DNA from 2 places in the Pseudomonas sp. BB438 genome. Region 1 is predicted to be linked to the other one. Evidence: predicted binding sites of a transcription regulator. Region 1 holds the regulator's gene; the other holds the start of a gene.
What was found. The regulator sigma-54, encoded in region 1, starts transcription at its own class of promoters, with help from an activator protein. The targets are predictions, from matches to a motif close to ANTGGCATNNANNTTGCTNT.
Positions count from the first base shown of each region.

Region 1 (5,147 bases):
GAGCCACCAGGTTGGCGATTTGTTCGAGGACGCGTTTCTTGCTGCCGCCCGGCACGTTCACGAGGGAACGGCCGGGGGTCAGGATTTGCTCAAGTCGGATCATAGAGAGGGGTTAACGGACGCCAACACCTTGCTGGCGTTCGAGGTATTTTTCCTTGTGCTTGATCAGTTGGCGGTCGAGCTTGTCGGTGAGCAGGTCGATAGCCGCGTACATGTCTTCATGTTCGGCGCAGGCCACCACTTCGCCACCGGCGATGTGGAGGGTGGCTTCAATTTTCTGCTTCAGCTTCTCGACCTCCATGATGACCTGAACATTGGTGATCTTGTCGAAGTGGCGCTCCAGTCGGCCAAGTTTCTCGCCGACATAGTCGCGCAGGGCGTCGGTCACATCCAGTTGATGTCCACTGATGTTGACTTGCATACCGCTTTCTCCTTGTTGCCCGTGTGTAAGTGGCAGGTTATGGGGCCTGCCGCCGGAACACCTTGGCGTGGATCAACGTCACACCAGTCGCTTGCGCTCGCTCGAGGGAGAGATTCCTAGGGACTCCCGGTACTTGGCGACGGTACGACGTGCCACTTGAATGCCCTGTGCCTCCAGTAAACCAGCGATCTTGCTGTCACTCAATGGCTTTTTCGGACTTTCCGCCGCGACCAGTTTCTTGATGATCGCGCGGATCGCGGTGGACGAGCATTCGCCGCCTTCGGAGGTACTGACGTGACTGGAGAAGAAGTACTTCAGCTCGAAGATGCCACGCGGCGTGTGCATGAATTTCTGCGTGGTGACGCGCGAGATGGTCGATTCGTGCATGCCCACCGCTTCGGCGATGTCATGCAGGACCAGGGGCTTCATCGCCTCCTCGCCGTACTCGAGGAAGCCGCGCTGGTGTTCGACGATCTGGGTCGCCACCTTCATCAGGGTCTCGTTGCGGCTCTGCAGGCTCTTGATGAACCAGCGCGCTTCCTGCAACTGGTTGCGCATGAAGGTGTTGTCGGCGCTGGAATCGGCGCGACGCACCAGGCCTGCATACTGCGAGTTCACGCGCAGGCGCGGCACTGCTTCCTGGTTCAGCTCCACCAGCCAGCGGTCGTTGTGTTTGCGAACGATGACATCCGGCACCACGTACTCGGCTTCGCCGGACTCGATCTGCGAGCCTGGGCGCGGGTGCAGCGACTGGATCAGCTCGATGGTTTCGCGCAGCTCGTCTTCCTTGAGCTTCATGCGGCGCATCAGCTGGGTGTAATCGCGGCTGCCGAGCAGGTCCAGGTGGTCGCTGACCAGACGGATGGCTTCGGCCAGCAGGTAGGTCTTGGTGGGCATCTGGCGCAGTTGCAGCAGCAGGCATTCGCGCAGGTTGCGCGCGCCGACGCCAGCGGGCTCGAGCTGCTGTACGCGGCGCAGCACGACTTCCACTTCATCCATCTCGACACCCAGCTCCGGGTCGATGGAGGCGAGGATGTCGTCGAGGGACTCTTCCAGGTAACCGTCGTCGTTGATGCCGTCGATGATGCTCAGGGCGATCAGCCGATCGGTATCGGACATGGGCGCCAGGTTGAGTTGCCACAGCAGATGGCTCTGCAGGCTTTCGCCGGCGGAGGTGCGGGAGGTGAAGTCCCACTCATCGTCATCGTTGCTGGGCAGGCTGCTGGCGCTGGTCTGGTAGATGTCTTCCCAGGCGGTGTCGACCGGCAACTCGTTGGGAATGCGTTCGGCCCACTGGTCCTCGTCGAGGCTGTCGGCGTTGGGCGTGGTACTTTCCTGGAAATTGTCCTGGGACGTGCTGGTGCTGCCGTTGGCGCCCGATTCGGCACCATCGGCCATGGGGTCGCTATTGTCGAAGTCCTCGCCTTCTTCCTGGCGCTCCAGCATCGGGTTGGACTCCAGGGCTTCCTGGATTTCCTGTTGGAGGTCCAGCGTGGAGAGCTGGAGCAGTCGGATGGCCTGTTGCAGCTGCGGAGTCATCGTCAGCTGCTGGCCCATCTTGAGGACTAGCGATGGTTTCATGGCAGGAACTAGGCACCTTGTTCGCTGGCGCGAAGCGCGCCATATCCACGACTACGGACGCCAGGGCGCCGCGAGGAAGCAAATTATATGCCTGAGTTTGGACGCTTTGCCTAGGGCCTGTCGACCTTTCGTTACAACCCGGTTGCGTCAGGGTAGGCCAGGCAGCCGAATACGTCGCGGAGCGGCCGGCAGACCGCACCACGCGTGGGGGAGGGATGGAGCTGCCACGCCCAGGCAAGGCGCGGCTCGGGGCTTTAGAGGCGGAACTCGTGACCCAGGTAGACTTCCTTCACCAGGTCATTGGCGAGGATGCTTTCGGCGTTGCCTTCGGCGATCAGTTGACCGTCGTTGACGATGTACGCCGTTTCGCAGATGTCCAGGGTCTCGCGGACGTTATGGTCGGTGATGAGTACACCGATGCCCTTGGCCTTGAGGTGGTGGATGATCTGCTTGATGTCGCCCACGGAGATCGGGTCGACGCCGGCGAAGGGTTCGTCCAGCAAAATGAATTTCGGCGAACTGGCCAGTGCGCGGGCGATTTCCACGCGGCGGCGCTCGCCACCGGACAGGCTCATGCCGAGGTTGTCGCGGATGTGGTGGATGTGGAACTCCTCGAGCAGGCCCTCCAGGGATTCCTGGCGGCCGGCGCGATCCAGGTCGGTGCGAGTCTCGAGGATGGCGCCGATGTTGTCTGCCACCGACAGCTTGCGGAAGATCGAGGCTTCCTGCGGCAGGTAGCCGATGCCGGCGCGAGCGCGGCCGTGCATGGGCAGGTGGGTGACATCCTGCTCGTCGATGCGCACGACGCCCTGATCGGCACGGACCAGGCCGACGATCATGTAGAAGCAGGTGGTCTTGCCCGCTCCGTTGGGGCCGAGCAGGCCGACGATCTGCCCGCTTTCGATGCTGATACTGACATCGCGGACGACTTGCCGGCTCTTGTAGCTCTTGGCGAGGTGCTGGGCGGTTAGCGTAGCCATTACTGCGCTTGATCCTGCTTTTTCTTGGGCTGGATGACCATGTCGATACGCGGGCGCGGCGTGGTCACCTGGGAGCCGGTGGCGCGGCCTGCGTTGACGATCTGGCGCTGGGTGTCATAGACGATCTTCTCGCCTTCGAAGGTGTTGCCTTCCTGAATTACCTTGGCCTGGTCGATGAGTACGACGCGGTTCTGCGAGACGAAGTACTGGATGGTCAGGCCATAGGCCTGGGTGATCTGCTTGTCCGGTGCCGGCTTCTGTTCGAAGTAGGCAGGCTTGCCGACCGAGGTGACGACCTCGATTTCGCCATCCTTGTTCTGCTTGAGCGTGACGGTGTTGCCAGTCAGCTTCATGCTGCCCTGGGTCACCACCACGTCGCCGCGATACACGGCCACGCCCTGCTTGTCATCCAGTTCGGCGCTGTCGGCCTGGACCCGGATCGGCTGTTCCCGATCGGTGGGAAGAGCCCAGGCGGCAGAGCTGCCGATGGCGGCGGCGAGGCTGAAAAGAAGGGGGAGGGTGTTAACGAGCCTCATGCTGACCTCTTACGTTGGACAGCAGGAGCATCCGGCTGTCTTTCAGATACGCTTTCATGCCAACTGCCGTGGTCACACCGTTGGGCTCGGTGATCTTCACGGGCTGGTCAGTCTGCGCATAGTCCTTGTCTGGGAACACCGTCATGCGCGAGGTGTTGAGCAGGAGCGTGCGCTGCTGGGCGTCGGTGCGCGCAACGCGCACGTCGTCGATCAGCTCGACCTGCTTGCCTTCGGGGGCCACTTCGGCGCGAACGCTCTGGACGTGCCACGGCTGAGGCTCGTTCTCCCGGTGGAGATAGAGGTCGGGCGTGGTGACCAGGGTCACGTCGGTTGCTTTCAGGTGTTCGAGTTTGTCGGCGGTCATCTCGTAGGCGAGGGAACCGTCGAGGCGGTATTGAACGCTCTTGGCATTCACCACATAGAAGTCGACCGCATCGCTGGTCTGCGACTTGAGTTGCCGCTCGTTGAAGTCCAGGCGCACGTTCCAGTAATAGCCAAGGGCAATCAGCAGGATGGCGATCAGGGCGAGCAACAGCTTCTGTTGGAATGTCTTGGGCATGTTCGGCTCTAGAGGTACGCGTTCTGGGCGGCTTCAAGGTTGCCCTGGGCCTGCAGGATCAGTTCGCAGAACTCGCGGGCAGCGCCCTCGCCGCCGCGGGCCTGGGTCACGCCATCTGCGTGCTGACGCACGAAGGCGTCGCCGCTGGCGACCGCCATGCCGAGGCCGACGCGGCGGATGGCCGGCAGATCGGGCAGGTCGTCGCCCAGGTAGGCGACCTCTTCATAGCCTAGTCCCAGTTCGGCTAGCAACTCGTCGAGAGCGACCAGCTTGTCCTCCCGCCCCTGGAACAGGTGGTTGATGCCCAGGTTCTTCGCGCGGCGCTCGACGACCGGACTCGAGCGGCCGGTGATGATCGCGGTGCGGACGCCGGAGGCCATGAGCATCTTGATACCTTGGCCGTCCAGGGTATTGAAGGTCTTGAACTCGCCGCCGTCGGGCAGGAAGTAGAGCTTGCCGTCGGTGAGCACGCCGTCGACGTCGAACACCGCCAGGCGAACCGGTTTCGCGCGCTGCAGCAGGTCAACGGTCATTCAGATGACTCCCGCGCGAGTCAGGTCGTGGACGTGCAGGACGCCGACCGGATGATCCTTGTCGTCGACCACGACCAGTACGTTGATCTTGTGGTCGTCCATGATTTTCAGGGCTTCGGCGGCGAGCATGTCCGGGCGCGCGGTCTTGCCGTGCACGGTCATCACCTGGTCGATGGTCACCTGGCGCACGTCCAGCCCCTTGTCCAGGGTGCGGCGCAGGTCGCCGTCGGTGAAGATCCCGGCCAGGCGGCCGTCTTCGCCGAGCACGATGGTCATGCCGAGGCCCTTGCGGGTCATCTCCAGCAGCGCGCCGCTGAGCGATGTGCCGGGGGAAACCTGCGGCAATGCTTCACCCACGTGCATGATGTTTTCCACTTTCAGCAACAATCGACGGCCCAGTGCCCCGCCCGGATGCGAGAAAGCGAAATCTTCGGCGGTGAAGCCGCGGGCTTCCAGCAGGGCGATGGCAAGCGCGTCGCCAATCACCAGGGAAACCGTGGTGGAGGAGGTTGGCGCCAGGTTCAGCGAGCAGGCTTC
Region 1 covers NZ_CM170001.1:1,164,800-1,169,946, forward strand. The annotation lists gene ptsN (PTS IIA-like nitrogen regulatory protein PtsN) at 1-103, opposite strand, end outside; gene hpf (ribosome hibernation-promoting factor, HPF/YfiA family) at 113-421, opposite strand; gene AC1ZV1_RS05575 (RNA polymerase factor sigma-54) at 500-2,002, opposite strand; gene lptB (LPS export ABC transporter ATP-binding protein) at 2,257-2,982, opposite strand; gene lptA (lipopolysaccharide transport periplasmic protein LptA) at 2,982-3,518, opposite strand; gene lptC (LPS export ABC transporter periplasmic protein LptC) at 3,505-4,077, opposite strand; gene AC1ZV1_RS05595 (KdsC family phosphatase) at 4,086-4,610, opposite strand; gene AC1ZV1_RS05600 (KpsF/GutQ family sugar-phosphate isomerase) at 4,611-5,147, opposite strand, start outside.

Region 2 (5,147 bases), 1.7 Mb from region 1:
CGATGTCGCCGGCTTCGGCTTCAGCGACTTCGACCCGCTGCAGGCCGGAGTGACCCATGATCTTCAGGATACGGCCGTTGCGCTTGGTGCCGTCGTCGCTGATGGCCACGACCGGGGTGTTGGTCTTGACCTTGCCGCGGGCGATACGGCCGATGCCGATCACGCCGAGGAAACTGTTGTAGTCCAGCTGGGAAATCTGCATCTGGAACGGGCCGTCGACGTCGACTTTCGGCGCCGGGACGTGGTCGATGATCGCCTGGAACAGCGCGTCCATGTTGTCGTCCATCTTCTCGTGGTCCATGCCGGCGATGCCATTCAAGGCACTGGCGTAGACGATCGGGAAGTCCAGCTGCTCGTCGGTGGCGCCGAGGTTGTCGAACAGGTCGAAGATCTGATCGATGACCCAGTCAGGACGCGCGCCCGGACGGTCGATCTTGTTCACCACGACGATCGGACGCAGGCCGGCCTTGAATGCCTTCTGGGTCACGAAGCGGGTTTGCGGCATCGGGCCGTCCTGGGCGTCGACCACCAGCAGCACGGAGTCGACCATCGACATCACGCGCTCTACCTCACCGCCGAAGTCGGCGTGGCCGGGGGTGTCGACGATGTTGATGCTGTAGTCGTTCCATTTCAGGGCGGTGTTCTTCGCCAGAATGGTGATGCCACGCTCTTTTTCCTGGTCGTTGGAGTCCATCACGCGCTCGTTTTCCGCTTCTTTGCGGTCGAGGGTGCCGGACAGGCGCAGGAGCTTGTCCACGAGGGTGGTCTTGCCATGGTCGACGTGGGCGATGATGGCGATGTTGCGCAGTTTTTCGATCACAGTGTCAGTCTCGATAGTGAATCTTCGGCTGCCGTTCTCGGCAGCGGGGGCCGGGCCTTGGCGCGGCGGTGCAAAAGGTCAGGGCGTGAGCCTACGCACCGAATGTGTCGGGAGGTCGGTGGCGGATGCTGCCGCCGAACAGTCCGGGCTGGCGGCGCTGGTCCGCGCCTTTATTGCGGACGGTAAACACGCACATTGGTGTGCCCTTCGTTGACCAGGTGGTGGGCGTGCAGGCGACTCATCACGCCCTTGTCGCAATACAGGAGGTACTGGCGGTTGGGGTCCAGTTCCTTGAACTTGCTGTTGATCGCGTAGAACGGCATCGGCAGCACTTCGATGCCGTCGATGACCAGCGGTTCATCTTCCTGGGCATCGGGATGACGGATGTCCACCACGATCTGGCCGGCCAGCACGTCGTCGACCATTTCCACGGCCAGATCCTTGCCCAGCTCGTCGATCACGCGGTCGACGGTCATCTGGGTGGAGCGCTCCAGGGCGCGGTCGAGCACGGCCATGTCGAACTTGGTTTCTTCGTGGTCGACGCGGTACGGCTTGGCCTGGGTGGTCGGGTTCACCGAGATCACCCCACAGTATTCCGGCATGTGCTTGGCGAACTCGGCGGTGCCGATCTTCGTGGCGGTGTCGATGATGTCCTGCTTGTGGCTGACGATCAGCGGGCGCAGGACCAGGGTGTCGGTCACCCGGTCGATCACCGAGAGGTTCGGCAGGGTCTGGCTGGACACCTGGGAAATCGCCTCGCCGGTCACCAGCGCGTCGATCTCCAGGCGCTCGGCCACACGGCTGGCGGCACGCAGCATCATGCGCTTCAGGGTCACGCCCATGTAGCTGTCATCGACCTTGGTGAGGATCTCGCCGACCACTTCCTCGAAGGGCACGCTGACGAACAGCACGCGCTGGGAACTGCCGTACTTCTTCCACAGGTAGTGCGCGACTTCCATCACGCCCAGTTCGTGGGCGCGGCCACCGAGGTTGAAGAACACGAAGTGACTGATCATGCCGCGGCGCATCATCTGGTAGGCCGCCACGGTGGAGTCGAAACCACCGGACATCAGCACCAGCACCTGCTCCAGCGCACCCAGCGGGTAGCCACCAAGGCCGTCGTGCTGGGCATGGATCACGTAAAGGCGGTCATGGCGGATTTCCACGCGCACTTCCACTTCCGGGTTCTTCAGCGAGACGCCTGCCGCACCGCAGTGCTGACGCAGGCCGCCGCCGACGTAACGTTCCACATCTATAGAGGTGAACGGGTGCTTGCCGGCGCGCTTGCAGCGCATGGAAAAGATCTTGCCCGGCAGCTTGTCGCCAAAGTGCGCCTTGCACTTCTCGAGAATGTCGTCGAAATCGCCTAGCGGGTACTCGTGCACCTCCAGGAAGTGACCGATGCCCGGCGTGCAGGTCAGGCGCTCGATCATCTCGCGCAGGGCCTTGGGATCGGTGACCCTGGTCTCGACCTCGAGGTTGTCCCATTCGCCTTCGACCAGCAGCTCAGGGTCGAGGTCGCGGAGCACCGTGCGAATGTTCTTCGCCAGCTGGCGGATGAAGCGCTTGCGCACCGGCCGGCTCTTGATGGTGATTTCCTGGAAGACCTTGACGATGAGTTTCATGCGAACCGGGCGATTGCCATGGGACTGAAAAAAAGGGGCGGAATTATATCCGAAATTGCTCAAGACTTGAGCAGAAATCGGAGACTTTCTTTTTGGTGCACCAAAATGGACGGGCGCACCACGACAAGGCACCGAAACGGTGCACAATTATCGTGCATTTGTCTGGACCGGCCGCTGAAAGCCCGGAAATCAGGGCATCTGCCCATTTACGGGCACTGGCACGCAACTTGCTCTCTTGTGAGGCAGGTTGCCCTGGCGGAGTATTCCGGCCGGCATCACCCGATACTGGGGCACAAAAAAGCTCCCAGCTCTAATCCCTCCTGGAGGACAGCATGTCGTACAAGTCGCAACAACTGATCAAAGATCATGACGTGAAGTGGGTTGACCTGCGCTTCACCGATACCAAAGGCAAGCAGCAGCACGTCACCATGCCCGCCCGCGACGCGCTGGACGACGAGTTCTTCGAAGCCGGCAAGATGTTCGATGGTTCCTCCATCGAAGGCTGGAAGGGCATCGAAGCCTCCGACATGATCCTGCTCCCGGACGACAGCACCGCCGTGCTCGACCCGTTCACCGAAGAGCCGACCCTGATCATCGTTTGCGACATCATCGAGCCGAGCACCATGCAAGGCTACGAGCGCGACCCGCGCAACATTGCCAAGCGTGCCGAGGAATACCTGAAGTCCACCGGTATCGGTGACACCGTATTCGTTGGCCCGGAGCCGGAGTTCTTCATCTTCGACGAAGTGAAGTTCAAGTCCGACATCTCCGGCTCGATGTTCAAGATCTTCTCCGAGCAGGCTTCCTGGAACACCGACGCTGACATCGAGACCGGCAACAAAGGTCACCGTCCGGGCGTCAAGGGCGGCTACTTCCCGGTACCGCCGGTCGACCACGACCACGAAATCCGTACCGCCATGTGCAACGCCCTGGAGGAAATGGGCCTGGTCGTGGAAGTTCACCACCACGAAGTGGCCACCGCCGGCCAGAACGAGATCGGTGTGAAGTTCAACACCCTCGTTGCCAAGGCTGACGAAGTCCAGACCCTGAAGTACTGCGTCCACAACGTTGCCGACGCCTACGGCAAGACCGTGACCTTCATGCCGAAGCCGCTGTACGGCGACAACGGTTCGGGCATGCACGTTCACATGTCCATCTCCAAGGATGGCAAGAACACCTTCGCTGGCGAAGGTTATGCCGGCCTGTCCGATACCGCCCTGTACTTCATCGGCGGCATCATCAAGCACGGCAAGGCCCTGAACGGCTTCACCAACCCGGCCACCAACTCCTACAAGCGTCTGGTTCCGGGCTTCGAAGCCCCGGTCATGCTGGCCTACTCGGCCCGTAACCGCTCCGCCTCGATCCGTATCCCGTACGTCTCCAGCCCGAAAGCCCGCCGTATCGAAGCGCGCTTCCCGGACCCGGCTGCCAACCCCTACCTGTGCTTCGCCGCGCTGCTGATGGCGGGCCTGGACGGCATCCAGAACAAGATTCACCCCGGCGACGCCGCCGACAAGAACCTGTACGACCTGCCGCCGGAAGAAGCGAAGGAAATCCCGCAGGTTTGCGGCAGCCTGAAAGAGGCGCTGGAAGAACTCGACAAGGGCCGCGCGTTCCTGACCAAGGGCGGCGTGTTCACCGACGAGTTCATCGATGCCTACATCGAGCTGAAGTCGGAAGAAGAAATCAAGGTGCGCACCTTCGTGCACCCGCTGGAATACGACCTGTACTACAGCGTCTGATCCACGAATACCTATAAATAGCGACAGCATTAAGGCCTCCTTCGGGAGGCCTTTTTTATGCCCTCGGGAAAGCACACAGGCACTTTTGCAGGAGCGCGCCATGTGCGCGATCGCGGACATGGCCCGCTCCTACAGGTGAGCGCTGCGTCACGGCAGGAGCGAGCTTGCTCGCGAACCGCTCAACACCGGAGCAGCCGAATATCCCGTTCGCCAGCAAGCTCGATCCTACGAAGAGCCGCCGCGAAGCAGGATCAGATTCCGCCGTCCGCCGGCACACCCTGCTCTTCGTCATCCTCGCGGCGCGCCTTGCGCATGCGCGAGAGCTGCACGTTCAGGCGCGGCATGGAGAGCTCCAGCCCGGCCTTGTCGAGCTTCTGCCGCAGGCGCAGGTTGAAGGCGCGCTGCACCTCCCACTGGCGGATCGGCGCGGTCTTGAAGCGGAAGCGCAGGATCGCCTGGCCGGCGTCGAAGCTCTCGATGCCCTGGATTTCCAGCGGGGACCAGATGGCGCGATTGATGGTGCGGTCGCCTCGCAACTCGCCGGAGACTTCCTTGACCAGCGCGAGCGCGTCGTCGATGGGCATGCTCGCCGGCACCGGCCAGCGGAACATGGCATAGCCGAACTGCCGCGAGTAGTTCTTGATGCTCTTGATCTCGCTGAACGGGATGGTATGCACCACGCCGTCCAGGTCGCGCAGGCGCACGGTACGGATGGTCAGTCCTTCCACCGTGCCGAGGTGGCCGCCGACGTCGACGTAGTCGTCGATGGACAGCGAGTCCTCGATGATGATGAACAGGCCGGTGATCAGGTCCGCCACCAGCGATTGCGCACCGAAGCCGATAGCCAGACCGATCACACCGGCACCGGCGAGCAGCGGTGTGACGTTCATGCCCATGTTGGCCAGCGCGACGATCAAGGCGATCACCGCAATAGTCACGAACAGTACGTTGCGAATCAGC
Region 2 covers NZ_CM170001.1:6,051,863-6,057,009, forward strand. The annotation lists gene typA (translational GTPase TypA) at 1-820, opposite strand, end outside; gene thiI (tRNA uracil 4-sulfurtransferase ThiI) at 991-2,445, opposite strand; gene glnA (glutamate--ammonia ligase) at 2,778-4,187, shown strand; gene AC1ZV1_RS27860 (mechanosensitive ion channel family protein) at 4,439-5,147, opposite strand, start outside.
Region 2: glnA (glutamate--ammonia ligase) is a predicted target of sigma-54. The motif match lies at 2,660-2,679, and genes of this name have one in related genera.